DNA from 4 places in the Pseudoalteromonas sp. R3 genome. Region 2 is predicted to be linked to each of the others. Evidence: predicted binding sites of a transcription regulator. Region 2 holds the regulator's gene; each other region holds the start of a gene.
What was found. Region 2 encodes LexA, which represses DNA repair genes until DNA is damaged. Its sites were predicted from a motif close to TACTGTATNNNNATACAGTA; they were not measured.

Region 1 (7,878 bases), 1.2 Mb from region 2:
TTTATCAGGCGCTGGAAAGTGTGCCGGGCCCGCTGGATGGTTCACCGCTTGACAACCCCACCAGCATAGGTGGCCCGGGTAACCCGCTCAACATTGGACTGGACATAGACAGTGGCTTTGATAATCAGGTAGAAATCCAAAGCACTGCAATTTTTACGCATGCCAAATACGCATTGACACGTCACTGGTCCTTTCATCTCGGTGGCAGACTGACATTTGAAGACAAGATGCAACAGGTCCAGAGTGATGCTGATAATGCTGGTGTTATTTTGATCGACAGAACGTATCGGACCGAAGGGCAAAAAAATGGCGGGCCGATCACAAAAAGCTGGCGGGTTTTTTCTCCACAAGGCGGAGTAGAGTATCATCTTGATGACAAACAATTCATCTATCTTAGCGCTTCACGGGGGTTCAAATCAGGTGGCTTTAACGGCATTCCCAGCTCGCCTACCTCAGCTCAGCCCTTTGACCCCGAATACCTTACCGCTTATGAACTGGGGTATAAAGCAACCCTGTTTGATGGCTCCTTACAACTCAGCCTGGCGGCGTTTGATATGCAGCATAAAGCCATGCAGCTGCGTGGAGGGCAATCTACCGACGCGGGGCTTGAGATCTTCATCGATAATGTCGGCGAAACCAGTATTCAGGGCATTGAAACCAGTTTTGAGGCGCTCCCCACACACGACTGGCATATTTCAGGTAATCTGTCTTATACCGATGCGCAGTTTGACTCAGTAGGCACGGCTACACAAGTTACAACTGACAGTAAACTCATGCGTTCACCTCGCTGGACAGCCGCATTGGGAATGCGTTATCACTGGTCGAACGCTAATCTTAATGCTCCGATTAAAATTGGTCTCGACTGGGCATTTCGCAGTAAAACCTATAACGATGTCTTTAACACCGAACTTGGTGCACAGGGTAGCTTTGCTTTAGTTAATGCACGCATCAGCCATGCACTCACCGAGCAGCTGGAGATTGCCCTGTTTGTTCGTAATCTCACGGATAAGCGCATACTCATTGGCGGCAATGACTTCACTGAAGTTTTTGGTGTCGCTGAGCATTATCTGGCCCCGCCCAGGGAGTGGGGCCTTTCCCTGAAATACGAGTTTTAAAGACCGAATATTATGATGACACACACTAAATCGTTTCTGCTTATCTTCGTGATGTCCTTACACATCAGCTTGTGCTTTTCGGCAGCAGCTCAGCTCCAGTTGCTCAGTGATGATCCACTGGACATCAAGATGGTGTTTTCAGGCCAGGTTCTGGATATCTCAACCGACTCCAATAACCTGGTTTTTGATTACCTTGCTAAAAACATTCCGGGGTTTACCCGCCCACCTTTATTACTGGCCCCCGGTACTCGTATTGATCAATTGCTACAAAGCACCTTGCCTTTTTGTGCGCTAAACCGGATAAAAACACAGCGCAGAGCAAAGCAGTACCTGTTCAGTTTACCTGTACACCTTTACCCGAGCCACAGACTGTATTTTTTGCCACTAAACATTGAATTATCCCCTTTTCTCAATGCTCAGGGACAACTAACTGATCTCACTGCACTCTTAGAAGCTCATCCAAGAACCACCTTACTGACAGAGGCTCAACGCTCTTACGGAGATTATCTGGATGTGCAACTGAGTCATATTAACAAAGCACAATTGATCCAACGTCCAGGCGGAGACAGCTATAAAGCAACTGTCACTATGTTTGAACGAGGCAGAGCCAGTTTTATTCTTACTTACCCGACAACGATTCAACGCTATGCCAGCCAACTGACGCTCAATCAGGTGCACAGCCTGGAGATCGCCAATAACCCGCCGTTTGTTCTTGGCCACATAGCATGCTCAGACACCCCAGAGTCCCGGCAATTCCTTAAAACTGTTAATGAAGCACTAAGTCAGCTGTACCAACAAGAGCGCTTCTTAGCGTTACACCTGCGTTACTTACCAAACGCGGAAAGAGGTTATTTTAAAGAGCAAATAGCACAACAGATAGCAAAGGCGCTTGCTAATTATCAGGTGACACAAAATAATGGACAATAAAAAGAGCAGCCTTAGCCGCTCCTGGAGATGAACAAACAATACTGAGTCCGTGCTAAAATGCGACTTTTCCTTTTAACTTCGTGAGCATGTTTACACCGATCCCGTTAACCCGTAAAAGCGCATCCATATCCGGAAAGTCCCCAGCTTCTTCACGCGAGCGAACAATGGCTTCGGCTTTTTTCTGGCCAATACCTGGTAACCGTATCAACTCCTCAACACTGGCGCGGTTGACATTCACCACAGCATCAGCAACTTGCTGTGCCTCTGTAGGGGCTTGCTCTGGTTGAGCCATAACTGGCAGTGCGGCAGACAGTGCTAACGTAGCTAAAAGTGTTTTGATATTCATAATAAGATCCCTCAATTTCAGATTCCATTTCTTTGTGCATTCACATCAATGTATATGCACAGTTAAAATAAAGTAAACATCAGTAATTATGTCAAAATTATGTCTGTATTTTTCAGTTGCTTTTTTTTCATACAGAACCAAAACTGGAAACTCAGCTTCCGGGTGAGCACGAATCCTTAGCTGGCAGCCTCTTGCGAGTGAGTATTTTTACCTTTAACGAAAAGATGTAAATGAAGGATGCCTAGGTACAGATGGGCCATACTCATGCATAATAGTGCTTTATTAGTTGTAATTATTAACGAGACAAGTTACTGTATATAAAAACAGTGTTCGTGGAGAGTGATCATGGCGGTTATCGTAAAGTATGTGGTAGAAAGAAATGGAGTAGAGCGTATGACATTTACCAGCAAAAAAGAGGCTGATGCTTATGATAAAATGCTGGATGTTGCAGAAGCGCTTGAAGGCATGTTAGAAAAAGTCGATGTTCCGCTCAGTGAGCAGCAAGTTGAATCGCTGGCACTTGAAATTGCCAAACAAAAAGACGACTTTATGGCTATTCTAAAAGGCACTAAAGTGCCGTCAAAGAAAGACAACGAAGAAAAGCCAGCCGGTAAAAAGGTGATAACGATAAGGTCACGGCAATCAAACAAGCCTGACACCAAATGACTTAATTCGGTCACAAAAAAAGCCAGTATTCTCACAGAGTACTGGCTTTTTAAATTCAGTTGAATTTATTTAAGCACGGTTGCCACAGCATCTGCAAAATAATCGATGTTGTCTTTACTCACACCTGCAACGTTTACACGACTTGAGCCTACAATATAAATTGAATACTCTTCACGTAGTCTGTCTATTTGTGCTTTATCTATACCAAGGAATGAGAACATACCATTTTGGCGCTCAATGAAAGAGAAATCCTGCGCTGTGCCCTTTGCATTCAGGTTATCTTTGATCAAGCTGCGTAGACCGTTAATTCGATCACGCATTTCAGCCAGTTCCTGGTGCCACTCCTGCGTCAACTCCTCACTACCCAGGATGGTATTCACAATGTCTGCACCATGTGCAGGTGGCATAGAGTAAATACTACGTACAACACTCAGCAACACTGAGTTAGACACATCCGCAACCGCAGCATCTTTAGCGATAAATGAGCAGGCGCCAATACGCTCACGGTACAAACCAAAGTTCTTAGAACATGAAGAACAGATCAACAGTTCATCTACGGTTGCCGCCAACAGGCGCAGTCCCTGAGCATCTTCTTCCAGACCGCTACCAAACCCTTGATAGGCGATATCAATCAGTGGGGTAAAGCCTACTTCTTTGGCCAGCTCTGCGACAGTCTTCCATTGCTCTGCGTTTAAATCCATACCACTTGGATTATGACAACATGCATGAAGTAGCACCACATCCCCTTTCGGTACTTGCTTCAGTGCATCTATCATTTCATCGAACAATAACCCTTTGTTCTCATAATCATAATATGGGTACTCTTTAACCTGCAGGCCAGCGGCCTCGAACAAACTAATGTGGTTTGCCCAGGTAGGGGTTGTCACCCATACCGTCGCATTGGTATTACAACGCTTGATAAATTCAGCCGCAACACGCAAAGCACCAGTGCCGCCCGGCGCCTGTGCTGTTCTGACTCGGTTTGCCAGCAATGCAGGGTGATCATTACCCAGTAGCAACTTTTCCATTTTGTCGCAGTAATCCAGGTTACCCGCTAAACCAATGTAAGATTTAGTTGTTTCATTTTCCAGACGAAACGCTTCAGCCTTTTTTACCGCCTTCAGAACCGGGGTATGACCCTGTTCGTCTTTATACACCCCAACCCCTAGGTCAATCTTATTTGGGTTAGTATCTTTTTTATAGGCGGCCATCAGGCCCAGGATTGGATCCGTCGGAAGTGGTTTTAGTTCTGAAAACATGGTTCTCTCTTTTCCTAATTAACGTAAACGAGGTTTTCTGGCTCGTTTGTCACGGGGTTAACTCTGGGCTCATATTAACATAAGTTGTTACGAAGACGAGCCTGCTTAACTTGGAAGATACTCAATCGCACGAAGGCAAGCGGCAACTAAAACTGCCAGTTTGTATTCATCAAAGCACTCTTGCTCAAAAGCTTCTGCATCAATGATCCCAAGACACCGACCTTGCGCGTCTAATAAGGGTAAACACACCTCAGCCTGCACTTTTGGATCGCAGGTGTAATATTCACCGCCATTCGCGACATAATCTGGAATATTATTGATCACTCGAGCTTTCTCAGATAAGAAGGTCTGAATGTTATTTGACGTTGCAGCAAACGCATCGGTAATGGGGAACAAAGGTCGGCTCGGCGCACCATAATAAGCCAGCTTCAGTAGCTGCTGTAAACCATCGGCCTCTCTGGCTTGATAAATACCGAACCAGTCTACCCCTGTGGCAGTTTTAACGTATTCAGCAATAGCCTGTAACCGGGATAAATTGTGCTCACTTTCGCTATTCTGGCTGATATATTGAGCAAGTAAAAAAGGTGCCTCCTGCAAATGGCCAAACAGGCTGCAACTGCCTCCCTCGCCCAGTTCAGGGATTTGATACGCCCATATTGCATCAAGAGTATGGTTTTCAATAAACGCGTCCAGTTCCGCAAGCTGACCCGCTACAGTGCTTTCACTAATGGATAAATTACTATGAGATAGATAAGCTGAAATCATTTGGCCATCCAAACATCTAAATATCCATTGAATTTAACACGGAAGGCAGTGCTATGCCAGAGTCTTATCGGAATATTTTATTTTAAGCTAGACACATCATAGAAGAACACGTTGTTAGCGAAGAGAGTAAATGAGTTCAACTTCATTACCGACCTGATTGTATGTCACACTTTGCGCAATTTCAGAGAGCAACTCCACCCCCCTGCCATGTTCCTGCTGAGATTGATGCAACGCGGTCGTATTGTGGTCGAACCCATTACCCGAGTCACAAATATTAAAAATAAGACGGTACTCTTCCGGGCTAAAGCGCACATTTATAATGATCAAAGCATCTTTGAGGTTTTCCAGTGCACGTGCCCTTTGATGATAATATTCTATAAAGCCATCATCCTGGTTTTTCAGATCGGATTTTAATCCCAGTACACCGTGGTCCAGAGAATTATTATAGGCTTCCGACAACAGCAAGAAGACATTGGATCTGTGCGCATGCAGCCCCTCTACTTTAGATAGGATATCAACTAACTCCAGTACGGGGTCTGTGTATCGCATCTGCTCTGCATTAAGTGAAATGCTGATATTAAAAGGTAATGTGGAGTATTCTGGCGGTAACGCTTCCGTAGACTGGTCAGGCAGGCAGTTTATGATGGCAATGCTTAAATCGTCTTGTTGCTCTTTATGGCCGCTGTACTCCCTAACCTGCTGGATAATATCCTTTGTAGAAATATCCACTTTACAGCTTAATACGTCAATCAGCCGTTGTTCACCAAATAGCTCCCCTTCAGGATCCTCGCTCTCGATAATGCCATCCGTCGCCATGACAATGCGGGTACCCACATCGACTTCAAAGTGCAAAGTGTTACGCTCAAACTCATCCTCGTCCAGGATCCCCAGCGACATATGCTGAGATTCAATGGTCTTGAGCACCTGCCCGTCACTGTCAATCAGATAAATATCCGGAAAACCGCCAAGCCAGGCTGACACGTTTCTGCCTGAGCTGCTAATTTCGACAATGGCTGCTGCGCAGAACATATGCCCGGGCAGCAAGGTGTTCAGTGAACTGTTAAGTTCGGCTGCAATATCATTCACCGCCATGCCTTTTTGCACCATAGTATAAAATATCTTTGATGCTGGCAGTGCACCCACCGCAGCCGCTAACCCGTGCCCCGTAAAATCCCCAAGCAAACAATAAAAACCACCGATGGGGCTTTTGGCCATTAAGAACATATCGCCGTTAAACATAGATGCGGGTGACAAATGGTAGTCACACAGGTCGGCAAAGTCATCCTGACCCGACAATGCATTACGGAAAATATGTTCTACAATCTCGTGCTCGCGCTCAATCTGATTGTAGTGATATTCAAGCTGTTTTTTTTGCTCGTAAGCCTCTTTACTCAGTTTTCTTGTTCGAGCGTGTGCTCGGATCTTGGCTGATAGTATGATCCTGTCGAAGGGTTTATGAATGAAGTCGTCGCCTCCAACATGAAGGCATTTTTCAAAGCTGGCGTGGTCTTCCAATGCAGTGATGAAGATAACAGGTAAGTAGACGTCTCCTGCATGCTCTTTGATTTTGGGCGCAGTTTCAAAGCCATCCATCACAGGCATCATCACGTCCAGCAATACGATGTCTACATCATGGTCTTGCAGCAAGTCCAACGCTTCCTGCCCATTATTAGCAACTAACACCTCATACTGCTGGTGTTCGAGCATGGTTTGTAGCAATCGACAGTTGAGTGGCTGATCATCCACAACCAAAATTAGCATACACTAATCCCTAGTGCTTCAATCAATATCGAATTTCTTATCGAATCTTGAAATCTGCAAAATCTTTTTCAGCTGGGGTCTGCAATTGCTGATCTGTATGCTTGATACCGAGTCACCCAGAGTTTTTTTCATATTGAGCAACATACCTAACGCTGAACTATCCATATAGTCCGTGTCACGCAAATCAACGACGACTTTCTCAGTTTGATTGCCTACTTCTGCATAGGCCTGACGAAAAGATTGGACCAAGTTAAAATCAAACTTTCCTTTGATTTGTATCGTTAAAGTTTTTCCGTCCGCTGAAGCATTTTTGCTCAGGCTCATCGCAAGCTCCTACTTTAGTTGAATTTTGGTATCCATGATGTTGTTTTAAATATAAACCGATAAGTGAAATTAGCCAAAAAATTATCTCGCTTCAAAACGCTTTTTGTTACCATGGCCGCATTCAGCCTCAAACAGGAGAGTCAAAATGTCAGAGAGCCGTTTAGTTTACTCAACCGAGTCTGGCCGCATAAAACACACTGAATCCAAGCCAGAGCCGCAAGCAAAACTGTTTAAAGATGGCGTGGTACGAATCGAACGCCAAACGAAAGGTCGCAAGGGCAAGGGCGTCATGCTGGTTGTTGGTATTGACCCGGCAGAACACGATATGAAAAAACTGGCGAAAACTTTAAAAAGTAAAATGGGTCAGGGCGGCGCACTCAAAGATAATGTGATAGAAATCCAAGGTGATGACCGTAATAAGCTTAAAGCGCTGCTAGAAGCACAAGGTTTCAAAGTTAAAATCGCGGGAGGCTGAGCTCAGCCGAAGGGCGAGCCTGATACCTTCGAGCTCGCCTAACTGGCTTAATGCGCCTGTTTGCCCTGTCCTATATCAGGGTGTTGACTTTGCATCAGAATTTCGTGTTCAGTTAAAGGCGCACTGTAGTAGTAACCTTGTACAATAAAGCAGTTATTTCTTTGTAAAAATGCCACCTGCTCCTGAGTCTCTACGCCTTCAGCAATCACTTTCATGCTCAACTTCTGTGCCATCGCTATG
Region 2 (7,878 bases):
AGGCGCACGCTGACCACCTGCGATACACTTAAAGACCACAGCCACGAACAGTAGTTGTGACAAGCCAAATGCAAACCCCCGATACTGATCAAAGCATTAAAATCCGCAAACTGCAGAGCATAGTCGGGATCCGCCTTGGCATCCCTGCCAACCCGACAAAGTGCATAGGGAAAAAGAGGATATTTACACTGATAAGAGACAACCAAAAGTGCCATTTTGCCAACGTCTCGCTATACATATATCCGGTCCACTTGGGTAACCAATAATAAGCTGCAGCCATAATAGAGAAGACCGCGCCAGTCACCAGCACATAGTGGAAATGAGCGACCACAAAATAGGTATCATGATACTGAAAATCAGCAGGGGTAATCGCTAGCATCAATCCAGAGAAACCGCCAAGCGTAAACAATACGATAAATGCGATAGCAAACAACATGGGAACTTCAAAACTAATTGAGCCACGCCACATTGTGGCCACCCAATTGAAGACCTTTACACCCGTAGGCACAGAAATAAGCATGGTCGCATACATAAAGAAGAGCTCACCTGCCAACGGCATCCCTGTGGTAAACATGTGGTGTGCCCACACAATAAAAGACAACAATGCAATGGAGGAGGTCGCGTATACCATAGAAGCATAACCAAACAGCTTCTTTCTTGAAAAGGTGGGTACTATAGTCGAAATCACGCCAAAGGCCGGTAAAATCATAATGTATACTTCTGGGTGACCAAAGAACCAAAAGATGTGCTGAAACATCACAGGGTCACCTCCCCCTGCTGCATCAAAAAAGCTTGTGCCAAAATACTTATCTGTCAGCACCATAGTCACCGCACCAGCAAGCACAGGCATTACCGCAATCAACAGGAAAGCAGTAATCAGCCAAGTCCATACAAACAGTGGTAGCTTCATCCATGTCATACCCGGAGCGCGCATGTTGACTATAGTCACAATGACATTAATTGCCCCCATGATGGAACTAACACCCATAATATGAACAGCAAAGACAAATAATGCGGTGTTATCGTTACTATAAGTCGTGGAGAGTGGCGCATAGAATGTCCACCCGAATGCAGGGCCGCCGCCTTCCATAAACAACGATGCGAGCAGAATAAGAAAAGCAAAAGGTAATATCCAAAAGCTCCAGTTATTCATGCGTGGCAGTGCCATATCGGGTGCACCTATCATCATAGGTACCATCCAGTTTGCTAGGCCAGTAAAGGCAGGCATGACAGCACCAAACACCATGATCAAACCATGCACTGTGGTCATTTGATTAAAAAAGTGTGGATCAACAAGCTGCAAGCCTGGCTGAAACAATTCAGCCCGAATGACCATGGCCATACCGCCGCCGATTAAGAACATCAGTAAAGAAAAGAGTAAATACAAAGAGCCTATATCTTTATGGTTAGTCGTAAAAAGCCAACGCTTAATTCCGGTTGCTGGACCGTGGTGACCATAGTCGTGCTCTTGTTCAAGAGCAGCCTGCTGTGTACTCGAAGTCATTTGGCTTCCTCCTGTTTGTCATCAAGGTAGGCTTGTATTTGACTAGGCTGGATGACTTCCCCGGTATCATTCCCCCAGCTATTTCTTTTAAAAGTGATAACTCCCGCAACTTCTTTTAACGATAGTTGCTTCGCAAACGCTTGCATTGCTGTGCCAGGACGTCCTTCCATAATAATTTCAATGTGTGCCTGTAAATCCCCGGTTACCATGGCGCTCCCCTTTAATGCAGGAAACACACCTTGAAGACCGAGCCCAGTAGGTTGATGACATGCCGCACAATAGGCCATGTAAACACGCTCCCCTGTAGCCATAAGCTCTTCTTTACTGAGCGTTTGGTCAAGCAAGGCAGCCTCTTGCTGAGCAGCTAGTGCTCTTTGTGCTTTTTCATTGGCAAGCCACTCCTGAAACTCAGCTTCAGGTTTAGCTTCTACAACGACAGGCATAAAACCATGATCTTTACCGCACAACTCAGCACACTGCCCACGGTAGGTACCGGGCTCATTCACATTGGTCCAGGCTTCGTTAATAAACCCTGGGTTAGCGTCCTTTTTAACTGCAAAATCAGGTACCCACCAGGAGTGAATAACATCATCAGAGGTCAATAAAAAACGTACTTTTTTGCCTGTAGGAATGACCAGAGGTTTATCGACCTCCAGCAAATAATTTTCTGTTTTGCTCTGCAAATTATCAATCTGTGCTCTCGGCGTAGACATAAGAGAATAAAAGTCCACGTCATGGCCTAAATACTCATAGTGCCACTTCCATTGTGAGCCGGTTACTTTAATGGTTAGGTCGGCCTTATCGGTATCTTCCATCGCAATTAATGTTTTTGTTGCAGGCACCGCCATTGCAACCAGAATTAAAAACGGAATAGCTGTCCAGAGGATCTCGACTTTAGTGCTTTCGTGAAATTGTGCAGGTTCAGCACCTTTAGAGCGTCGATGATGGATCAGAGCCCAAAACATGACGGAAAAGACAATCAGTCCAATCACACAGCAGATCCAGAATATGGTCATATGTAATTGATATACCTGATTGCTAATGTCAGTAACGCCTGTGCGCATATTATAGTCACTTGCAAACGTGAACATACTGACAAGTAAACACATCGCAATTGTGATGAGTTTGGCTATTTTCATTAGACGTCTCCCTCGATTGCTTCAAGTGTGAGAAGCAACGGTTCTTATTATCGGATGACTGTCATTTCACTTGGGTTATCCCATGAGTACTACACGACCATTTAACAACTAGTCAAAATTTAACCGTTTAGCAAGTTTTTATCTGACGCAGATTTTGATTTCTATGGTAGGGAAATATCTGAAAAATAGCTGTTTGTTAGGATTCACTCATACGCTGCAGCACTTGGGATGGCTGAGTATAAGTGTTTACAAGACGTAAAATTCGCCCGACTTGATTGCGCCGGGCGATAGGAAATATTTAAATATCACTGCGGATGACGCCGACGGCCAGGCCTTCGACAGAGAAGTTCTGTTGCTCTAGATCCACTTCAATAGGAGAGAAATCTTCATTTTCAGCATGCAAGTATACTTTTTTACCTAGCTTCTCAAAGCGCTTAACTGTTACATCTTCCTCAACCCGAGCAACGACAACCTGTCCGTTATTCACAACCTGAGTACGGTGCACTGCCAATAAATCACCATCCATAATCCCAATGTTTTTCATACTCATACCATTGACTCTCAATAGGTAGTCTGCGGCAGGATGGAACATCGCAGGGTCGACTGAACAATGACTTTCAATGTGCTCTTGTGCAAGTATTGGCTCACCTGCGGCGACTCGACCAATTAAAGGCAAACCCAGTTGCTCAGGCTCGTCCTCAACTAAACGAATGCCTCGGCTTGCACCAGGAACCATTTCGATTACGCCTTTTTTAGCTAATGCTTTCAAGTGCTCTTCTGCAGCATTTGCACTGCGGAACCCAAGCGAATCCGCGATCTCTGCTCGAGTCGGCGGCATGCCAGTATCCTTAATGAAAACTTTTATAAGTTCAAAAACTTGTTCTTGTCGTTTTGTAAGTGGTCGCATATAACTGGTTTTCCATACAGTGCATTTACTGTGAGTATATACAGTTATCATTTTTTCGCAATGGTTAATCGTTGCTAACCAGTAAAGGAATTTCAGTCATACATTTAAACCTGTTGGTTATTAGATACAATCCTGTTCCTCATTCATTGTGCGCCGTCAATGATTCAGCTGCCAGCCTGAACGAACAGTGTTTTCAACAACTCCTTTGTCATCCCGCACGCGATGCGGGAACTGTTTAAACCAGCTTTTCAGTGCTGAGCAGGCTCGCTCGGGTGTATTTGCCGTACATTCGATGTGGCCTTCCAGTAGCAGCTCCATGCTCTCCCTGCTCTACGATAATTGCCAACAACTCAGTCGCCATCCCGCACGCAATGCGGACGCTGCTTAAACCAATTTTCGGTGTTGAGTAGTTTTATACCAATTTCACTTAATACCTGTTCTATTTGAAGGAGCAAATATGACGCTAACGGCGTTAAAAATTTCTCATTTAGAACAACTAAATAGCAAAATTTTTGCCTTGTTATCGACCCTATTTTCTCGCCTCAAAATAGAACACTTAATTAAACAAATTGGTATTATTTCGGTGTATTTGTCATACGTACGGCGTGGTCTGTTGGTAGATCCCGCATCAAGTGCAGGATGACGGTAATGTAGACCTGCTTGAATGAAGAAATGTCAGCGTTCTCAACATAAATATTTTTAAATCCAAACGCAAAAAAAAGCCCGACTTTTTCGAATCGGGCTTTAATGTACAGGGAGGTACGAATGTCGATGATATTCATGGATGAATGTCTTTCGTCGACCTCTAGATAGGAGCTTGGCAATGGTCCGGTTGGCGGCCAGAGGCCTTAGCGTTCAGTCGGTGGAAAGTGAAATTGTTCACTTTCCATAATCCGCCTTCACCCTACTTTCACATGGACGAAATGAGACCGAAGCAACGCTTCGCAGCTCACTGAGATGAGCGCAAGGACCCATATGGATGTGGTGAAGTAGAATAATGCAGGAGCAATTATCGAGATGCGCGATGGGACCCAGCTTCATGGATGAATAGACAACGCTATTCTATCTACAGCTTCATCGACACCTTTTTAAATCGCACATAGCAAAAAACCCGCTGCATTGCTGCAACGGGTTTGACGTACATGGAAGTACTAATGTCGATGATATTCATGGATGAATGTCTTTCATCGACCTACTTATAAGGCCCTGGCGATGTCCTACTTTCACATGGGAAAGACTCGCCGTCCGCCCCACACACTATCATCGGCCGGGGCCGACCCTTCGGCTATTTCGTTTCACTACTGAGTTCGGCATGGGCGGGGCTGGCCTTCCAGTCAGGTGGTTCCAAAATGCCTCCTACCACGCTAATTTTAATCATAAACGCAAAAAAGCCCAACTCTTTCGAATCGGGCTTTGATGTACAAGGAGGTACGAATGTCGATGATATTCATGGATGAATGTCTTTCGTCGACCTCTAATTAGGAGCTTGGCAATGTCCTACTTTCACATGGGAAACCCCACACTATCATCGGCGCTATTTCGTTTCACTACTGAGTTCGGCATGGAGTCAGGTGGTTCCAAAACGCTATGGTTACCAAGCATAAACTGTTGTGCAAGACGTTTATCAACATCTCACTAAAATCTGGAAAAGCGTATTAAATTCTGTCGTCTACTTTATTTCTTAACTTCTAACAAACAAAACCACTTTGGCGTTGTATGGTTAAGCCTCACGGGTAATTAGTACGAGTTAGCTCAATGGCTCACACCACTTCCACATCTCGCCTATCAACGTTGTAGTCTTCAACGGCCCTTCAGTTAACTCTAAGTTAAAGTGAGAACTCATCTCGAGGCTCGCTTCCCGCTTAGATGCTTTCAGCGGTTATCGATTCCGAACGTAGCTACCGGGCAATGCCATTGGCATGACAACCCGAACACCAGCGGTTCGTCCACTCCGGTCCTCTCGTACTAGGAGCAGCCCCTCTCAATTCTCAAACGCCCACGGCAGATAGGGACCGAACTGTCTCACGACGTTCTAAACCCAGCTCGCGTACCACTTTAAATGGCGAACAGCCATACCCTTGGGACCGACTTCAGCCCCAGGATGTGATGAGCCGACATCGAGGTGCCAAACACCGCCGTCGATATGAACTCTTGGGCGGTATCAGCCTGTTATCCCCGGAGTACCTTTTATCCGTTGAGCGATGGCCCTTCCATTCAGAACCACCGGATCACTATGACCTACTTTCGTACCTGCTCGACGTGTCTGTCTCGCAGTTAAGCTGGCTTCTACCATTACACTAACCGTACGATGTCCGACCGTACTTAGCCAACCTTCGTGCTCCTCCGTTACTCTTTGGGAGGAGACCGCCCCAGTCAAACTACCCACCAGGCACTGTCCTCAACCCCGATTAGGGGCCTAAGTTAGAACATCAACACTACAAGGGTGGTATTTCAAGGTCGGCTCCACAGAAACTAGCGTTCCTGCTTCAAAGCCTCCCACCTATCCTACACATGTAGGGTCAATGTTCAGTGCCAAGCTGTAGTAAAGGTTCACGGGGTCTTTCCGTCTAGCCGCGGGTACACAGCATCTTCACTGCGATTTCAATTTCACTGAGTCTCGGGTGGAGACAGCGTGGCCATGGTTACACCATTCGTGCAGGTCGGAACTTACCCGACAAGGAATTTCGCTACCTTAGGACCGTTATAGTTACGGCCGCCGTTTACCGGGGCTTCGATCAAGAGCTTCGCCTAAGCTAACCCCATCAATTAACCTTCCGGCACCGGGCAGGTGTCACACCGTATACGTCATCTTACGATTTTGCACAGTGCTGTGTTTTTAATAAACAGTCCCAGCCACCTGGTCACTGCGGCTCTCGTCTGCTTACGGAGCAAGTCCTTCACAAACAAGAGCGTACCTTCTCCCGAAGTTACGGTACAATTTTGCCTAGTTCCTTCACCCGAGTTCTCTCAAGCGCCTTAGTATTCTCTACCTGACCACCTGTGTCGGTTTAGGGTACGATTCGATATAAACTGAAGCTTAGAGGCTTTTCCTGGAAGTAGGGCATCAACAACTTCACCACCGTAGTGGCTCGTCTCGACTCTCAGCCTTAGCGACCCGGATTTTCCTAAGTCACCAGCCTACAGCCTTTCACATGGACAACCAACGCCATGCTTGCCTAGCCTGCTCCGTCCCCCCATCGCATTTATACCAAGTACGGGAATATTAACCCGTTTCCCATCGACTACGCTCTTCAGCCTCGCCTTAGGGGTCGACTCACCCTACCCTGATTAACATGGGATAGGAACCCTTGGTCTTCCGGCGTGCGGGTTTTTCACCCGCATTATCGTTACTCATGTCAGCATTCGCACTTCTGATATGTCCAGCATGCCTCCCGGCACACCTTCAGCCACTTACAGAACGCTCCCCTACCCCGCGAACTAAGTTCGCAGCCGTAGCTTCGGTGGTATGTTTAGCCCCGTTACATCTTCCGCGCAGGCCGACTCGACTAGTGAGCTATTACGCTTTCTTTAAAGGATGGCTGCTTCTAAGCCAACCTCCTAGCTGTTTTAGCCTTCCCACATCGTTTCCCACTTAACATACACTTTGGGACCTTAGCTGACGGTCTGGGTTGTTTCCCTCTCCACGATGGACGTTAGCACCCACCGTGTGTCTCCCGGATAGTACTTTACGGTATTCGGAGTTTGCAAAGGGTTGGTAAGTCGGGATGACCCCCTAGCCTTAACAGTGCTCTACCCCCGTAAGTATTCGTCCGAGGCTCTACCTAAATAGATTTCGGGGAGAACCAGCTATCTCCCGGTTTGATTAGCCTTTCACTCCTAGCCACAGGTCATCCCCTAACTTTTCAACGTTAGTGGGTTCGGTCCTCCAGTCAGTGTTACCTGACCTTCAACCTGCCCATGGCTAGATCACCGGGTTTCGGGTCTATACCCTGCAACTTAAGCGCCCAGTTAAGACTCGCTTTCGCTACGGCTCCCCTAAATGGTTAACCTTGCTACAGAATATAAGTCGCTGACCCATTATACAAAAGGTACGCAGTCACATAACAAGTATGCTCCTACTGCTTGTACGTACACGGTTTCAGGTTCTATTTCACTCCCCTCACAGGGGTTCTTTTCGCCTTTCCCTCACGGTACTGGTTCACTATCGGTCAGTTGGGAGTATTTAGCCTTGGAGGATGGTCCCCCCATATTCAGTCAAAGTTTCACGTGCTCCGACCTACTCGATTTCACTTTAAATAAGTTGTCGTGTACGGGACTGTCACCCTGTATCGTCATACTTTCCAGAATGTTCCACTAACTACATTAAA
Region 3 (7,878 bases), 2.1 Mb from region 2:
GACGCACAGAATTTATGCGCGGATTTTTGCAAGAGTTGGGGAGAGAGATTGGTACCTCTGATTAGCGGGTCATGCGCTTTACAAATACGACAACGAACAAGGCCAGCGAAAAGCTGCCGGTAAATGCCTCAACTGTTGCGATTAATCGTGTGATGCCGGTAGGCGTTATGTCGCCATATCCTAGTGTTGTAAAGGTGACCACACTAAAATAAATACAATTAAGCAATGTGCTAAGGTTTTCCGACCAGGTGGCTTGGCTGGAAAATTGAATAAGCCCATCATTGTAATTGATACCGAACAAGAAATAACAGATTGCGCAGGCGATGATCATACCCAAACTGAAACGGATGACATTTTCGGGTTTTTCGCCATAGCCACACAACATATCAACAAAAGAGGATACCAAACGGCGTTTGGAAAACTTGGGATACTGAGCGTGGCGCATGCGCAGCTCGTTGTAGGTATATTTCCCGGCCATCTCAAACAGACCTTGCTGCTCAGCGCCTTTTCTCAGTAATCGGTAGATTTCTTCGGACTGCAAAAACAAGTCATTTGCTTCATCCAAATCTTGCTGCCTAAGAGCTTCATTGGCTTGCTTTTCCTGCAAAAGCTTGTCGCCGAGATAGAGGTTATCGATGCGTGTCTTATCGAGTTTCATGCCTAACAGGTTTGTATCTTCAAGCTTGCAACAGTGCAGATTGGCGTCTCGCAAGTCTGCTTTCATCAAAGAAGCATTTTTGATTGTACTATTGAATAAATGAGCACCTTGTAAGTTTGCACGATAAAAGTTGCTGTATGACAAGTCATAGCCTTCGTGGTTATCAAACTTGACCAGGTTGAGGCCTTCGAGATTTGCTCGCTTTAACTCTAACCCCTGAAGGAGTCCACCTCGTTTAGCATATCGTTCCAGCTTTTGTGTTAACTCCAGACCGCTCTTGTCAAATTTGCTATCATGCCAAAAGCAATAGCCTGAACCCATATCTATTTCTTGGCATTTTTGGCCATCGGGTGACTCATATTGGCAAAGAGGTTTGTTGTTCATAGTGTGCCAGATCAATCCTTCTTATAAGTAATGGTAGCAGTATTTTTTCAGGGTTAATAAAAAATTGTATCTATGTCATTTGATTATCAGTTAAGCATCAGTAAGCGCAGACAGAGTGTTGCGATTAAAGTTACAGCCGAGGGGGTGAAAGTATTTGCGCCTTACGGCATCGATCAACACTGGCTCGATACCTGGTTAAAAAGCAAGTCACACTGGGTTGAAAATAAAAAGTTGGCGATGTCCGTCCAACAACAGCGGATCCAGACGCCTTTTATTAGTAAGAAAATTCAGATATTTGGCGAGCAGTATAAGTTTGAGTTATCACCAAGCAGCTCTTACATTGATCACGATGCGAAATGCATTGGTCTTCAAACTCGTGCTAAACCCGGCTCTGAAGGGGCGCGAAAAGCGCTGTTTGGATATTTAAACCAGGTGTTACTTAGTTATGTGATGCCGGTACTGGCAGAATATTCAAGCCTTATGGGAAGCCAGTATGATGAACTTAAGATCAGGGAATACAAACGTCGTTGGGCAGTTTGTCATCAAGCGGTACACTAGCACTCAATAGTCTATTGATTGGCGCTCCTAAGTGGGTCATTGATTATGTTATTGTGCATGAATTGGCACATTTCCATGTGATGGCACACAATCAAGCTTTTTGGAAAATAGTGGCGCATCATTATCCTGAATACAAAAATGCAAAAGCTTATTTGAGCCAAAACGCAGTGGCGTTACAGATAGAAAAGTAATAGTGCGAAGACTTTATCGAAGTGAATGATCGAGATAGGCCGTTGCCAGTAATATTCAGACACGCAAACTGCGCTTCTAAAGTAAGAGGTGAGTTTTCGTTCGATACCAGATGTTTTGGCCTGAATGTTTTATTTTGACAGTAGTAAAATCTATGAAGTAATTTTCAAAAAATACTTAGTAGAAAAGTGGTGGAGGGGGCTGGATTCGAACCAGCGAAGGCAGTGCCGTCAGATTTACAGTCTGATCCCTTTGGCCGCTCGGGAACCCCTCCTGAGAGAAAAACAAATTGTAAGATGGTGGAGGGGGCTGGATTCGAACCAGCGAAGGCAGTGCCGTCAGATTTACAGTCTGATCCCTTTGGCCGCTCGGGAACCCCTCCTAAGAGAATACAAGTTGTTATGTGGTGGAGGGGGCTGGATTCGAACCAGCGAAGGCAGTGCCGTCAGATTTACAGTCTGATCCCTTTGGCCGCTCGGGAACCCCTCCTCAACATGGGCGCTGATAATATCAAAGTTTTTAGTGAAGTAAAGAAATGTTCTAAAGAAAATTGAAAAAATGCCGATAAATTTTCATATTCACTAAATTGTGGCGATTTTACATGCAGATAGACGGTATTTTATGCAAAGAGGCTCAGCTTGGTAGTGCGCTTAATCACAGCGTTCATGAAGCCAGGCGTGGTGACTTTGCGTTGCTTTTATCTTTGCTGTCTCAGGACGCGTTAGATTTTAGCCAGTTTGACCTGCCTCATACGTCACCAGAAGAGCCCGATAAATCTGAAGCTGCATTAAAAAAGGCGTTACAGCTTGGTCCACAGAAGCCACTTGCGCCGGAACAGTTCAATATGTTGATAGGCCAGGACAATGGATTCCTGGTTCAGGAAGGGGATCTGGCAAGTCTTCGTCTAAAGGAGTGCTTACAACCAGAGCCTTATGCTGTGCGTAATGATAAAAAACATATTCCTCTACATATTGTCGATAATCTTGAACCGGCAGTAAGACAGAGGCTAGAAAAAACCAGAACCCCTCAAATGATTGTTGATAATAAAGACATCGATGCTGCAGGGTTTTATGATCAGATAGCCGGGGGGGAAATGCAATCTATGTTGCAGGTTGCTGTTTAAAGAAGCACACCGACGGCATGGGAATACAAAAGATGCTTTGGATAGGGTTATATATTTGTATGCACCAAATACAAATCTAAATGAGGAGAACATTTAGTTTTTGCTGAGTATCACTCTACGGGGACTCATCCCGTTTTACAGGGCGCTGCTTTGGCACCCTTAAAAACGCAGCAACAAAAAATTAAAAGTAATATTCAAGCGCGAGAACATTACACTTTATGGGTTATTGCGTATTCAATAACCCAAAAGTTTAGCCAGCCAACCTAGCCGTGGCACTTTTTGAACTTCTTCCCACTTTGGCAGGGACAAGGATCATTCCTGCTAATTTTTCTCTCAGGGCAGGCAAACAGGTCGCCATCTAGATAACGCCACAGCCCTGCTTCTTTTAAAAAGCGAGACCGTTCATGCATTGTGACGCACACGCCGCCATCAAGGTACATCGCTTTAAACTCCACAAAGTGATAATCAGTAGACTCACTGCACTGGATAATCTCTAACCCGACAAAGGTGACCTGTTCGGCAAATGCAAGGATACTGGCTTCACTGTTTTCTGCCCGCATGCTTTGTGCGTACGTATTATAAATATATCCTGCGTTTTTTAGGCAGTAAGCTGTATATCGAGAGCGCATTAGCTGCTGAGCGCTTTCAGGATGTCTACGACCTTCTAAAAAAGGCAGGCAGCACACTTGTGCTTCAGTTTCAGAACCGCAATAACACATATTTTCTCATTTGAACTTAATGCGCAACGACAGATGTTCCATGGCCAGAAGTGCGAGTAAAGCAAAATAACTCAGTATCACTCTCTATCAACTTAAACCGAGCAAGCTGCTGCTCAGATACAATGTCCGTCCAGGTAACCACCGCTGCAAAGTTGCCTTTGCATAAAGCGCTGTTAATAACATACTCCAAGTTTATCAAATGTCTCTGGCGCAGCACTAGTAACTTACTGCTGTCAATTGAGCTGTTATCCAGTAGTGCTTTGCTGGGTATATTGTCTGGTGCAATGAGCAGTGTCCATTTATGTAATGAGTTACACCGATACAGAATTTTTAATAGTTCCAAACTACTTACTATGTCATCTTCCGCATACACCAGCTGATAACGTTTATCGGCTGTGTTAGTTTGGGATAAAGAAATATTTTGCACTTGAGTATGTAACATAAGCAGGTCACTGGTTTTCTATACAGTGTTTATACAGTATTTCATACAGTGCTATTTGGCAAGTAAAATATCGCGTGTTTTTTGTCCTTTCTATTAGTATGTTGATTCCGTTTACTTTTATTGTGGGGTCGTGTCCTGATTAAAGTGCATCATCTGGTGGATTTGCTCATACAGAGTTGCAGCATAACATTGGGCATCGATGAATCGTTTTGCAGTCAGGTGTGTACGCACTTGTTCAAGTGTACCAGCCGCTGCCTGGTTTCCCTGACTTTGGGCGAGTGACAGCCAGGCAATACCATGAAAAACACTTTTCGGCACGCCCTGACCTTTGATAAACAGCATACCAAGATAAAATTGTGCTTTGTTGTCACCTGACATTGCAGCCAGTCGTAACCATTTCGCTGCGAGCGGATACTGTTTATTTTTCAGATAATAAAGCCCTTTTTTATAGGCTGCTTTGCTATCCGTGTCTGAGGGCCAGCGGTTTTCAGAGTCAGGCGTTGCGGTAACAAACTCCAAAACATTGAGAAGCTGTTGTTCCAAGTCATTGCCATTTGCAACTGCTAATTGGTTCTTTTTCATACTGATTTCACTTAATACGACCTAGATCAGAGTGTAGCTGATTTTTAACTATTTTGTCCGATTACACCAGAGATTTGTGATAAAATCCGGCTTTCGTTTCTATATAAAATACAAAGACATGCTGGAAAAATTATTTTCGCTCCGTGCACAGCAGAGCACAGTTAAAACCGAGTTTATTGCCGGTCTGACAACATTTGTCACTATGGTTTACATTGTATTTGTAAATCCGGCAATGTTGGCTGAAGCGGGCATTGATCATGGGGCTGCGTTTGTCGCCACCTGTTTAGCGGCAGCCATAGGCTGTTTCATCATGGGCCTGTGGGCCAACTATCCCCTAGCTTTGGCTCCGGGGATGGATTAAACGCCTTTTTCACCTATGGCGTTGTGCTTGGTATGGGCCACACCTGGCAAAGCGCTTTGGGGCGGTATTTTTATCAGGCTGCCTGTTCTTACTCCTAAGTGTTTTTAAAGTCAGGGAATGGTGATTCAGGCAATTCCTTTGGTACTGAAACAAGCAATAGCAACGGGTATTGGCGCTTTTCTGGCACTGATAGCCTTGAAAAACGCGCAGATCATTGTCGCCAGCCCCGCAACTTTTGTCCAATTAGGTGACATCACCAGCCCCGGTCCTTTGTTGGCCATTCTGAGCTTTTTGTGATTGCAGCTCTGATGTATCGGGATATGAAAAGTGGTGTGTTACTGAGTATTTTATTGGTAACGGTTTTGGCTTGGGCTCTTGGCTTGGTTGAATACACAGGTATTGTGTCGGCACCGCCAAGCATTGCACCCACTCTGGCGCAGCTGGATATTGCCAGCGCATTGGAAATTTCAATGCTGAGTGTCGTATTTGCATTTTTGTTTGTTGATTTGTTCGATACCAGCGGTACTTTGGTTGCGGTTACGCAAAAAGCGGGGATTGCTGACCAGGAGGGGCGTATGCCACGCCTGGGCAGAGCGCTATCTGCAGACAGCTCGGCGACCATTGCCGGCTCTTTCCTTGGTACGTCTACAACTACCTCATATATCGAGTCTGTGTCGGGTGTATCCGTGGGTGGCCGAACAGGTTTAACTGCCGTGGTAGTTGGACTGTGTTTCCTGCTCATGATGTTCTTCGCGCCATTGGCCCAGATGGTACCAGCTTATGCTACAGCAGGAGCCATATTGTACGTTGCTGTTTTGATGTTACAAAATCTGAAGCTAGTTAACTGGGATGATATGAGCGATGCGATACCGGTAAGCGTTGTATTGTTAATGACGCCGTTGACTTTTTCCATTGCTCACGGCATCGCACTTGGCTTTATTTCTTACACAGCGGTTAAACTGGCCTGTAATAGGCGAGAGGAAATTTCAATCAGTGTCTGGGTATTAACCGTGCTGTTTATTGTGAAGTTTGCGATCAGCTGAGGCTGATCACCACTTTTTCTTGGGAGCGAAAAGGACATCGAGATCGTCCTTTTCTTTCTCGGCTTTCTTTTTCACGGCCGACGCGTTAGAGGCTTTCAGCTCCGTGCTGATCTCACTCAGATATCCTTCCAGCAATGTTTTCTTTTCATTAATGTAGTCATCTGAATAAGAAACACCGCAAATGATTGCATAGGCTTTTTCAAAGTACTGTCGAGCTGAGCCTACCATGTTGGCGCTCTTAGCGGACAGCCCGCGTTTGATTTGGCTTTCAACGTTGATCCTAAGTTGTAACCGTTCCATTTTGCGGTCTTCTTGCACAAATACCTGTGTGTCTACCTTGCCTTTACTATGCTCTGAACGCAGCAGGTGGCGTAACTTTTTTATCCCCTGAACCAGCGCGATGAGTTGTTTGTCATTATCGGGCAGGACCACTTTGTCAGATTCGTTGGCATTTGGGGGCTCATTATTCATACGCTCCTGCGACTCGTGCATACGGCTTTTCAGCTCACGAGAGGTAGGAGACAATTCAACCATAGCTACAAGTGCATCATGCACTCGGCGTTGAATGATGCGGATCATCGCGCCCGACATAGGAATATTGCTGCTGTTGAGGATCACGTCTTCGGCTTCTTCTATGATCCGCTTTTGTTTGGCCAGCTCTTTACGGCGCTCCGCTTCTTGTTTTTCTCTGTGTTGTTGAATAGCACTAACCCACACAGCAATAACAATGAGTGCTACAATCAACAAAATTATTACGGTAACAAACATACCCGGATCTCTTCGTAAATCATACAGCTGATAGTTTTTTTATATTACATCAAATAATTGCGGATTGAACAGTGTTAATAACAAGAGACTTGAAAATCCAGCAATTCCATCATTTTTTAGTATAGCTTAATGGATGGAAGCTGGCTCTAATAGGCTCGGGAAAGTATTGTCCTATCGGATAGACTATAATTATGCTAGGCTGAAACATTATTGGCAGTATCTAATGATAAACGGCCTAGTCGTACACCAGATAACAATTAAAACAAATGCTTAGTTATGAAATTACAACAACTGAAATATATAGTTGAAGTTCTGAATCACAACCTCAATGTGTCTGCAACCGCAGAAAGCTTGTATACTTCCCAGCCGGGAATTTCCAAGCAAGTGCGTATGCTGGAAGACGAGCTTGGTGTACAGATCTTTGGCCGCAGTGGTAAGCATCTTACCCATGTTACCAGTGCCGGCAATGAAATAATCAATATTGCCCGTGAGATACTGTCAAAGGTGGAGGGCATTAAGGCCGTTGCCAATGAACATACTCTACCAGATCAGGGTAAGTTAAATATCGCAACCACGCATACGCAGGCGCGATATGCCTTGCCGAATGTGATCCAAGGTTTTATGCAAAAGTACCCGGCGGTTTCTTTGCATATGCATCAGGGAACGCCGCAGCAAATATCAGATGCTGCAGCCCGGGGCGATGCAGACTTTGCTATTGCGACGGAAGCACTGCATTTGTACGGCGACTTAATCATGTTGCCTTGCTATCACTGGAATCGCAGTATTGTAGTCACCAAAGACCATCCGCTGGCTAAAAAGGGCAGCAATATCACGGTACAGGATGTTGCAAAATATCCTTTGATTACTTATGTATTCGGTTTTACCGGGCGCTCAGAATTGGATAAAGCTTTTAATGCACATGGTTTGTCTCCGCATATAGTGTTCACAGCGACCGATGCAGATGTGATTAAAACCTATGTTCGACTGGGGCTTGGCGTCGGCGTGCTGGCAACTATGGCAGTGGATGAAGTGACAGATAAAGACTTGGTGT
Region 4 (7,878 bases), 1.6 Mb from region 2:
TCCCTCGTAACCTGGACACATACTGTACCAGCTCGCAGTCAAAGCGTTTTCCAAGCTCCACCAGGGGTAAGGCAAACAAGTCTCCAACTGTTTTAAACCCCACACGTTGTAACCGTTCAAGCTGCTTAGCTGGCAGTGATAACACCACCAACGGCAGACCATGCAGGGCTTTTTCAAGCACCTCTGGGTCCTGAGTTGCCAAAGCGCCATGCTGTTTTGCCAGCAACCGGGCAGCCTCCGGAGAGTAGCCAAATGCAAACCGATAAGTAAAAGACTGTGTATCCAGATGTGAGCGCAGCGTGCTCAGGTAGTGAGATAAATCCAGGTACATGGCTAGCATACCACTGACTTTCAGTAATACACCCTGAGGCGCAAACAGGGCTATATCTGCCGTGATCAAATACAACCACTGCGCAATTTCACGAATCGTCCGGCTTTCATCAACTTCATCATAGGGGTGTACAACCAGCTCTCGACTTCGTGCCGCCGCAGCGGCCAGCCCCATGCCCGCCGAAATTCCCAATTGCTGAGCCGCCTGATCCAGTTGCATCACCCTGTTGTCTCGTCCACCTACAATGATGCAGGGGCGGGATAGCTCAGAGGTTATAACGTCAAGCTCTGTCTCATCAGGTTTTTGCGTTTGCTCTGCAATTTTCAGTTTATCGAGCTGAATAGCAGGAAAGTGTAAATACAACCACAAAGTCACTGCCACTACCTGCCTGCAAAATACTGCCGCGCAACATCTGGCACTGGTTTACTCTGGGTATGAAATTGCTCAGTCAGCTCAGGCCAGTGCAACGACATATCCAGTGCAAACTGGGACTGAGCCCAGCCACCTTTGCGCTTTTTAACTGTGATATTCAAACCTTTAATATGTGGACTAAGTCCCAGGCTTAAAGAAACCGGCAAGGTGCCCTCGCCTTGGTGTTCACGGCGTAAAAGATACAGACACGCCTCACCAGTCTGAGCTGCCAGCTGCAAACGCTTGACCTGATGCACCTGTAGCGCTCCATGCCATATCAATACACTGTTGCAGGCACCGCTTTTCAGGCACTGCTCTGCAGCCCATAGTGCTTCTTGTGGGCACCCGGGTGTGATCTCCAGCAGCTTACTGGTGTCCATTCCGATGCGCTGTAAAGCGTCAGCATTCAGGCGAGCCGGCGGGTTAATGACCGCAGTTAAACCATTTTGCTGCATCAGGCTGGGCAATAACAACCTCAGCTCACCAATACCCAGCTCTGTATGCAAATCCACTACACCCACTTTAGGAAAGCCACCCTGTAAATGTTTATCCAGTTCTGTATATCCTGTCGCCGTGAGCGCTTTACTGTGTTGCTGGCGCCCAATCAACCCTGAGCCCTGCCAAACCAAATCCTGACGCTGTAATCGTTCAATTAAATTGCTCATAACACACCTCAAACTGTATATTTATACAGTATAATTACTGTTGACCAAAGTGCAAGCATGCTGTGTATCTCGCAGCAGGCAAGCCCACTAAAAAGCCACAGAGAGCACATAACGGTTAATCCAGATCAAGCAGTGACAGCCAGAGTCAGCTAAAGTAACAAAGACAACAGGAGCGTATTATGTGTGGACGATTAAATATCACCGATGATCCCTTTGTGATCGAGATATTAGAAGAGCTGGGCATTGCGAACCCGAGAGAAAACATGCACTTTGGGCGCTTTAAAAAAGCAGCGGACAACATCAGTATTGTGCATGAAGAAAATGGCCAGCGGCAACTCAGTAGTGCAACCTGGTGGCTATTACTGGATCCAAAGCCCGGACAGGGTTTTAGACCATCCAAATACACGTCATTTAATAGTCGCTATGACAAGCTACACGTTAAAGGTAGTGCTGCTTATCGGCCATTTCATTACAGCCGCTGTATTATCGTGGTAAAAGGCTTTGGTGAAACCCTTTTCACCAAAGGGAAACCACAGCATTATTATGATTTTATCGCCCCTGATGGCGCACTATGCTTAGGCGGATTATATAAAGTGTGGCACCACCCGGACAATGGGCAAAAACATTACTCCTGCTCCGTGATAACCCTGCCTGCACACCCTAAACTGCGCCGTTATCACGACAAAGCCAGCCCCCTGATTTTGCCTCCTTCACCCGCAGAGCTCAATGCCTGGCTAGACAGCACACAACACAACGGCGGCGGCTTTACCCATTTGCTGATCCCACATTTATATCAGCGTCTGGTTGCTCTGCAGATAGATAAACCCAGTAGTTACAACCCGCTGGGCGAGGTGGCTTATATTGCCAAAGATCCTCCCCGCAACAGACAGTAAAAATTATACTTGATAACGTGCCAGAATATCGTCCAGCTGAACAGCAAGTTTCGCCAAATGCTGTGATCGGTCGTCAATATCCTGGCTACGCCCCAGATTACCATTAGCCTCCTCACTAATGGTACTGATGGCCTGACTGATCTGTGCCACAACCGCAGATTGCTCTTCTGCTGCCGTCGCAACCTGAGTATTCATCGCCACAATCTGCTCAATGGCATCAGACACATCGATCAGCGAGTCTTTTGCCCGCTCAGAAGTCTTTGCATTGTCAACGGAGCGTTCACGGCTTTGCTGCACTGACTGACGAGCTTCACCAACACCATTTTGCAGTGCCTTGATCATCTGCTCAATTTCTTCGGTTGCCTGTTGAGTACGCTGCGCCAGACCCCGCACTTCATCTGCTACTACAGCAAAACCTCGTCCCGATTCACCGGCCCGCGCAGCCTCAATTGCGGCATTCAATGCCAATAGATTGGTTTGCTCTGCAATGGACTGAATCACATCAAGCACACTCCCGATCTGCTCACTGTGAGAAGACAGGCCATTCATCACATCCCCGACCTTGTCCATTTCTTCAGCCAGCTGCTCTGACACCTCTGCGCAATGCTCTACTAACTGATTGGTTTGACTGGTCAAAGAGCTCACCTGGTGGGTCTGCTCTGAAGTATTGAGTGCGCTGCTGGCTACCTCCTGCACCGTATACTGCATTTGTTGCCCGGCCGTAGCTGACTGCTCACAATCCCGCGACTGCTTATTCACGCCATCAATGAGGCCCGCCACGCGATCAGATAGCGCCACTGACATTTCTTTGAGTGTATGGGCACTGTGTAGTAAATCGGCAAAGTTATGCTGTAATCTTTCTACCAGACTATTGACTGATCGACTTAAATCACGGATCTCGTCATCACCTTCATCAGGCGCACGCAGTCTGAAATCGTTATTGTCAGCAATGCCGCGGATAGCTTTACTGGCAGCAATAACAGGCCGTGTAACACGATTAGCCACATAGAAACCAACCAAACTAGCGATGATCGCAGCCACTGAAACAAACAAAATTGAAGAGCTAAGCACGGCGTATTTCAGCTCAGAAATCATAGCAAACGCTTCACTTTCATCGATTTCACTCACAATCGCCCAATGTAACCCGTCAATATCCAACGGCGCATAGGCCGATGCGACAGGCACGTTCCGATAGTCCGAAAAAATGGCAAAGCCACTTTGGCCAGCCAGCGCAGCGCGGGTACCCGGAGAATCAATCTGGAGTGTACCTATGGTTGTGTGCTTCTGCTCAATGTTATCCACCATAGCTTTATCAACATCAAAGGTTCTGAGCTGAGCGATAAAGCCTCCCGGATCTTCGACAAAAAATCGGCTGTTATTGAGTAATAGCTTACTTTGATTAACCAGGTACACTTCACCACTGTCTCCCAGCCCCTGAGCATGCCACTGTCCGTCCAGCGTCAACATACGATTGATCTCATCAACGGGTAACTGAAAGATCAAAGTACCGATCAGCGTGCCATCATCAGCCAGAATAGCGGAACTGACGAAACCAGCCGCCGCATTGTAAGAAGGCATATAGGGACTAAAATCCACAAAGTGACCCTGACGCATCTGCTGAGAACGAGCCGCTTCATAGGCCTGTGCTAAACCAGACCCCTGGAAAGGCCCACTGATTAAGGAGGTCGCGAAATCCAGCTCCTTAAATACAGAGTACACCACATCGCCCTGAGGGTTGGTAATAAATATATCGTAAAAGCCAAATCGCGCCTGAAACTCTCGTAGTGCTTTGTGATAGCGGCGGTGAACAGCACTATAGGTACTGTTGTCGCCCGCATCCAGAAGCTGATCTTTACTGCCCAAAGGATTGGGATTAGCAGCAATATAATGAGTTTGTAAAGCCTGAGCCCTGGGGCTTAAACCAGCTAGCAGCCGACTCAGATTTAGGCTCTCACCACGGTTTTTTTGCTCATATTGGTAGAGAAACTGAGTGTTATAATACCGGCTCAGAGCCGGATCTTGACCTGAGGTTGCATGCGGATAGCTTGCAAATGCCTGCGAAAAAGCCCGACTAGCGTCGACCACCATGGTGGATGCTGCCAGTGTTACTACCTGATCCGAAATAGTTTTAAAATAACGCTCTACCTGAGATTGCATTGCGTTACGACGCGATACCAGGTTGTTTTCAATTTCCTTTGTTACAGCGGCCTTTCCTTCCTGATAAGCAAGCAGACCAATAACAAAACAGGTAATAAGCAAGGGAATTACAGCAAGCAGAACAGCAACGATACTCAAACGGTTTTTTAATTGCACGTAAACTCCTACAGCACAAAGCAGCTCAGTTCCAGGCTGGGGGAACCGGAAAATGTATACCACAGCCAGCTCTGATGTAGCCCTAGATAGCGAGCGGGTGCTTTAACTACATCAGAAGTGGCACATACACCATGTCAGACTATAGCCAGGCCTGTCTTAATGAAAAGGCATTCATGACTGACGCATCCTTGACATGAATTAGTTATTAAAATTAATTTGATGCATGAACTAACCTACACCTTTTAATACTTTGATACTAGTAATAAAAGATTGGTTTTTGATGTCAATCAGGTATGACCAATGAGATAGAGTGAGTTCGAAGACGATATTTTTGGTAGTTAAAAGCCGAAACACGTTAGTCGATATAGAATAAGACACAATGAAAAAGCAATTCGGTGCTAATCTGAATTAATGAGTTCGAGGGTTTGTGCAGCATTGATGGCAGGCGTTTCACTGAGGAATTGAGCGTTTCCCTCTTTAAGCTGAATAAGGCCTTTTACTGGCCTTATTCAGGATAACTTAATGTGTCAACACATTAGTCACTGCAAGCTTAGTGATACTGGCAGCCTTTCTCGTAACATCCAGTTTGTGTAGTCCAACCACCGCCAGCAATACGCTTGGTTTCCTTAAGGGCCAGTTGCTCTTGTTGATTTAGGTTTTTTAGATTTTGTTTTTTTAAAGATAAGTTCATCTTAATTTCCTTTTACGTTACTTTTATTAACCTAAATCAATGAAACACCGAAAATAAAATTTTGTCAAACAAAAAAAGGTGAAAACGGGCCGTATAAAAATACATTTCAACGCCCGTTTATTACATACAAAAACTAAATAATTACATTTCAGGAATAATACCACAACCGCTTACACAGCCTGTACAGGGCTTAACCGGTGCACCACCAGCCACTTGAGGTGTCAACTCCTTCGCAAATGGCTTGGCATTATCAGAAAGTTTCGCAAGATTCTTTTTATTGAGTTTAAGTTTCATATTAACCATCCTTATTTAGTAAAAAAACGCCGCAAAGCGATAAAAAGCAGCACTTTATCAGCAGCAAATAAACTACCCAACAAAATCAAAATTAGCAATGAAAATATTCATAAAACATAAAATAAAACAAATAAAAAACCTGTTAAACATAATTAAAACAAAAAGTAAGACATTATGAATTATTGCACTCTTACACATAAAACATTAATTAACTTTCCACACCATGAAAACAAAAAACTCAATAATGAGACGATTAAGGCATCACAACATGATTTTGACATAAAGTTGAAAGCATTTTTTCACATCTTGTCTCTAAAATGGCGCCTCTCTCAAGCGGAAGAGAGCTTCCCATGCACTGATACTCTGCAATTTGCAAAGAAAATCTGGGTTGAATTAACAAAGGACCTACAAACAGAATGTGCGAGCACAAACGTGTCGCTCTGCTTACGTTAATACCAGGTAAAACAATGAAAAAAATACGCTTATTACTTAGCATCAGTGCTGCGCTTAGCAGTTTCCACTCTCTTAGCGCTCCCGAAGTGCATTACGACCAATGTCAGAGTACCTTTAGCTATCTGGGAGCCAGCTATCAGGGCACCACAGACAAAAATAACTCTGGCAACCAATGGTGTTATCTGAAACAAGCCATTGATGGCTCCAGCTGGGGTAATGTCCGGGTTGAGACGATTCCAACGTTTACCACTGTCACGGGAAAAAGCTGTAACCTCCCCTCCAAATATCAGGGAGAGCAATTCTATGGTTGTACAACGCGCAATCACAGTGCCCCCTGGTGTTATGTTGATGAGCAAAGTAGCTGGGAGGAGTGTGCCACCGCTGAGCCTGAACCACTCATGAGCCACACGCACCCTCAGCCGAATAAACGCCTTGACCGTGTTGCACTGGGCTCTTGCTTTAAAACACGGGGCGATATGCCTGAAGCGCTTGCACGTTTGATAGGGCACAAACCCGATTTATTCTTCTGGCTGGGCGACAATATCTATGCAGACACTACAGATATGAACACCATGCGACAGAAATATGATGATAAGAAACGCAATATTGAATATCAAAAGTTTCTGGCAGCCGGGATCCCAGTCATGGCAACTTGGGATGACCATGACTTTGGTCGCAATAATGACGGCAAACACTATCCTAAACGTGCACAAAGCCAGCTCGAATACTTAAGACACTTTGATGCGCCCGCAGATGATCCCAGACTAAATGGCCGGGCGGGCATTTATGAAGCCAAAATGCTGGGACAAAAAGGCGAGCAAACCCATGTCATAACACTGGACGCACGATACTTCCGCTCTCCCACCTTTTCTAATTATGGCGCATGTGAAGGCGACGCCACGACGATACTTGGTGATCAACAGTGGCAATGGCTGGAACAGGAACTTAACAAGCCCTCTGAAATAAAGCTCATTGCCAGCGGGATCCAAGTCCTTCCTCCTTTATATCAGGGTCGCAGTCGTAACAGTTACTGTGCATATGGTGATGGCAAGAAATTTGAGCAGGTACTCAGTAACTTGCAAGAATCAGAGATGTCTGGCACCAGTTATGAGTCCTGGGCAGAAGTTCCACTGGAGCGTGAACGCCTGTTAAGGTTAGTACAAAAATCAATCAACGCAGGCAACGCAAAGGCCGTGATTTTTTTATCCGGCGACCAGCATTGGGGTGAACTATTACAAAAAGACATTCCGGCCAGTACAGAGCACGGCAAAATGGCCAGAGTCTATGAGGTAACAGCTTCCGGGTTTGGCCAAAACTGGCCCTATCATATTGAAAATCCGCTGCGATTACCTGTATACGCTGATAGCAAAGGAGATGGCAACTACACTAAACAATGTAAGTTTCCAGCCAAATATGCTGCCGTGACCTATCAGGGCTGTATCACCCGGGACCACGACAAACCTTGGTGTTACACCGAGGTAGACGAGAATGGCAATGGCATAAAAGGTGAGTGGGGTAACTGTGCAGCCAGTGGTGCGACCATTCCGACAGGCCAGGTTGGTGTAGTCAGCAAAGATATTGCAAATTTGACTACCAGTCACCGTCACCTGATCAACAAGTCTGGCAGCAACTACGGCATGCTAGACATAGACTGGCAAAAACGTACCATTAAAATGTCGATAGAAACAGCGGAGGAAGAGGCCGTATCGACTATCATTAATTTCTAAAGATATAATACACAACCCATCTGCTGGCCTGATGAACACAGGTCAGCACTAAGTATAAGTGCCCAATTAAGCCTAAAAGGTTATTTGACGACCTTAAGAT

Region 1: ELR70_RS11385 (YebG family protein) is a predicted target of LexA. The motif match lies at 2,698-2,717, and genes of this name have one in related genera.
Region 3: ELR70_RS16935 (SulA-like leucine-rich domain-containing protein) is a predicted target of LexA. The motif match lies at 4,082-4,101, and genes of this name have one in related genera.
Region 4: imuA (translesion DNA synthesis-associated protein ImuA) is a predicted target of LexA. The motif match lies at 1,419-1,438, and genes of this name have one in related genera.

Annotation. Positions count from the first base shown of each region.
Region 1 covers NZ_CP034835.1:1,515,064-1,522,941, reverse strand. Annotated here, with positions in the region: gene ELR70_RS11400 (TonB-dependent receptor) at 1-1,115, shown strand, start outside; gene ELR70_RS11395 (hypothetical protein) at 1,128-2,042, shown strand; gene ELR70_RS11390 (helix-hairpin-helix domain-containing protein) at 2,095-2,388, opposite strand; gene ELR70_RS11385 (YebG family protein) at 2,734-3,054, shown strand; gene ELR70_RS11380 (amino acid aminotransferase) at 3,120-4,313, opposite strand; gene ELR70_RS11375 (GAF domain-containing protein) at 4,419-5,078, opposite strand; gene ELR70_RS11370 (fused response regulator/phosphatase) at 5,193-6,839, opposite strand; gene ELR70_RS11365 (STAS domain-containing protein) at 6,858-7,163, opposite strand; gene ELR70_RS11360 (translation initiation factor) at 7,309-7,638, shown strand; gene ELR70_RS11355 (EAL domain-containing protein) at 7,686-7,878, opposite strand, start outside.
Region 2 covers NZ_CP034835.1:324,412-332,289, reverse strand. Annotated here, with positions in the region: partial or broken gene ctaD (cytochrome c oxidase subunit I) at 1-1,504, opposite strand, end outside; gene coxB (cytochrome c oxidase subunit II) at 1,501-2,613, opposite strand; gene lexA (transcriptional repressor LexA) at 2,942-3,550, opposite strand; gene ELR70_RS24790 (hypothetical protein) at 3,707-3,868, opposite strand; gene ELR70_RS24785 (hypothetical protein) at 4,126-4,332, opposite strand; rRNA gene rrf (5S ribosomal RNA) at 5,035-5,149, opposite strand; rRNA gene ELR70_RS06340 (23S ribosomal RNA) at 5,267-7,878, opposite strand, start outside.
Region 3 covers NZ_CP034835.1:2,739,881-2,747,758, reverse strand. Annotated here, with positions in the region: gene ELR70_RS16980 (HD domain-containing protein) at 1-65, shown strand, start outside; gene ELR70_RS16975 (ion channel) at 62-1,042, opposite strand; gene ELR70_RS16970 (YgjP-like metallopeptidase domain-containing protein) at 1,115-1,600, shown strand; tRNA gene ELR70_RS16960 (tRNA-Tyr) at 1,979-2,063, opposite strand; tRNA gene ELR70_RS16955 (tRNA-Tyr) at 2,087-2,171, opposite strand; tRNA gene ELR70_RS16950 (tRNA-Tyr) at 2,194-2,278, opposite strand; gene ELR70_RS16945 (VC2046/SO_2500 family protein) at 2,391-2,912, shown strand; gene ELR70_RS16940 (YchJ family metal-binding protein) at 3,176-3,631, opposite strand; gene ELR70_RS16935 (SulA-like leucine-rich domain-containing protein) at 3,648-4,073, opposite strand; gene ELR70_RS16930 (SEL1-like repeat protein) at 4,191-4,655, opposite strand; partial or broken gene ELR70_RS16925 (NCS2 family permease) at 4,774-6,059, shown strand; gene ELR70_RS16920 (hypothetical protein) at 6,066-6,827, opposite strand; gene cysB (HTH-type transcriptional regulator CysB) at 7,104-7,878, shown strand, end outside.
Region 4 covers NZ_CP034835.1:3,253,443-3,261,320, forward strand. Annotated here, with positions in the region: gene ELR70_RS19305 (DNA polymerase Y family protein) at 1-706, opposite strand, end outside; gene imuA (translesion DNA synthesis-associated protein ImuA) at 712-1,407, opposite strand; gene ELR70_RS19315 (SOS response-associated peptidase family protein) at 1,587-2,300, shown strand; gene ELR70_RS19320 (methyl-accepting chemotaxis protein) at 2,304-4,613, opposite strand; gene ELR70_RS24935 (hypothetical protein) at 5,164-5,304, opposite strand; gene ELR70_RS24940 (hypothetical protein) at 5,446-5,598, opposite strand; gene ELR70_RS19325 (alkaline phosphatase D family protein) at 6,066-7,778, shown strand; gene ELR70_RS19330 (hypothetical protein) at 7,859-7,878, opposite strand, start outside.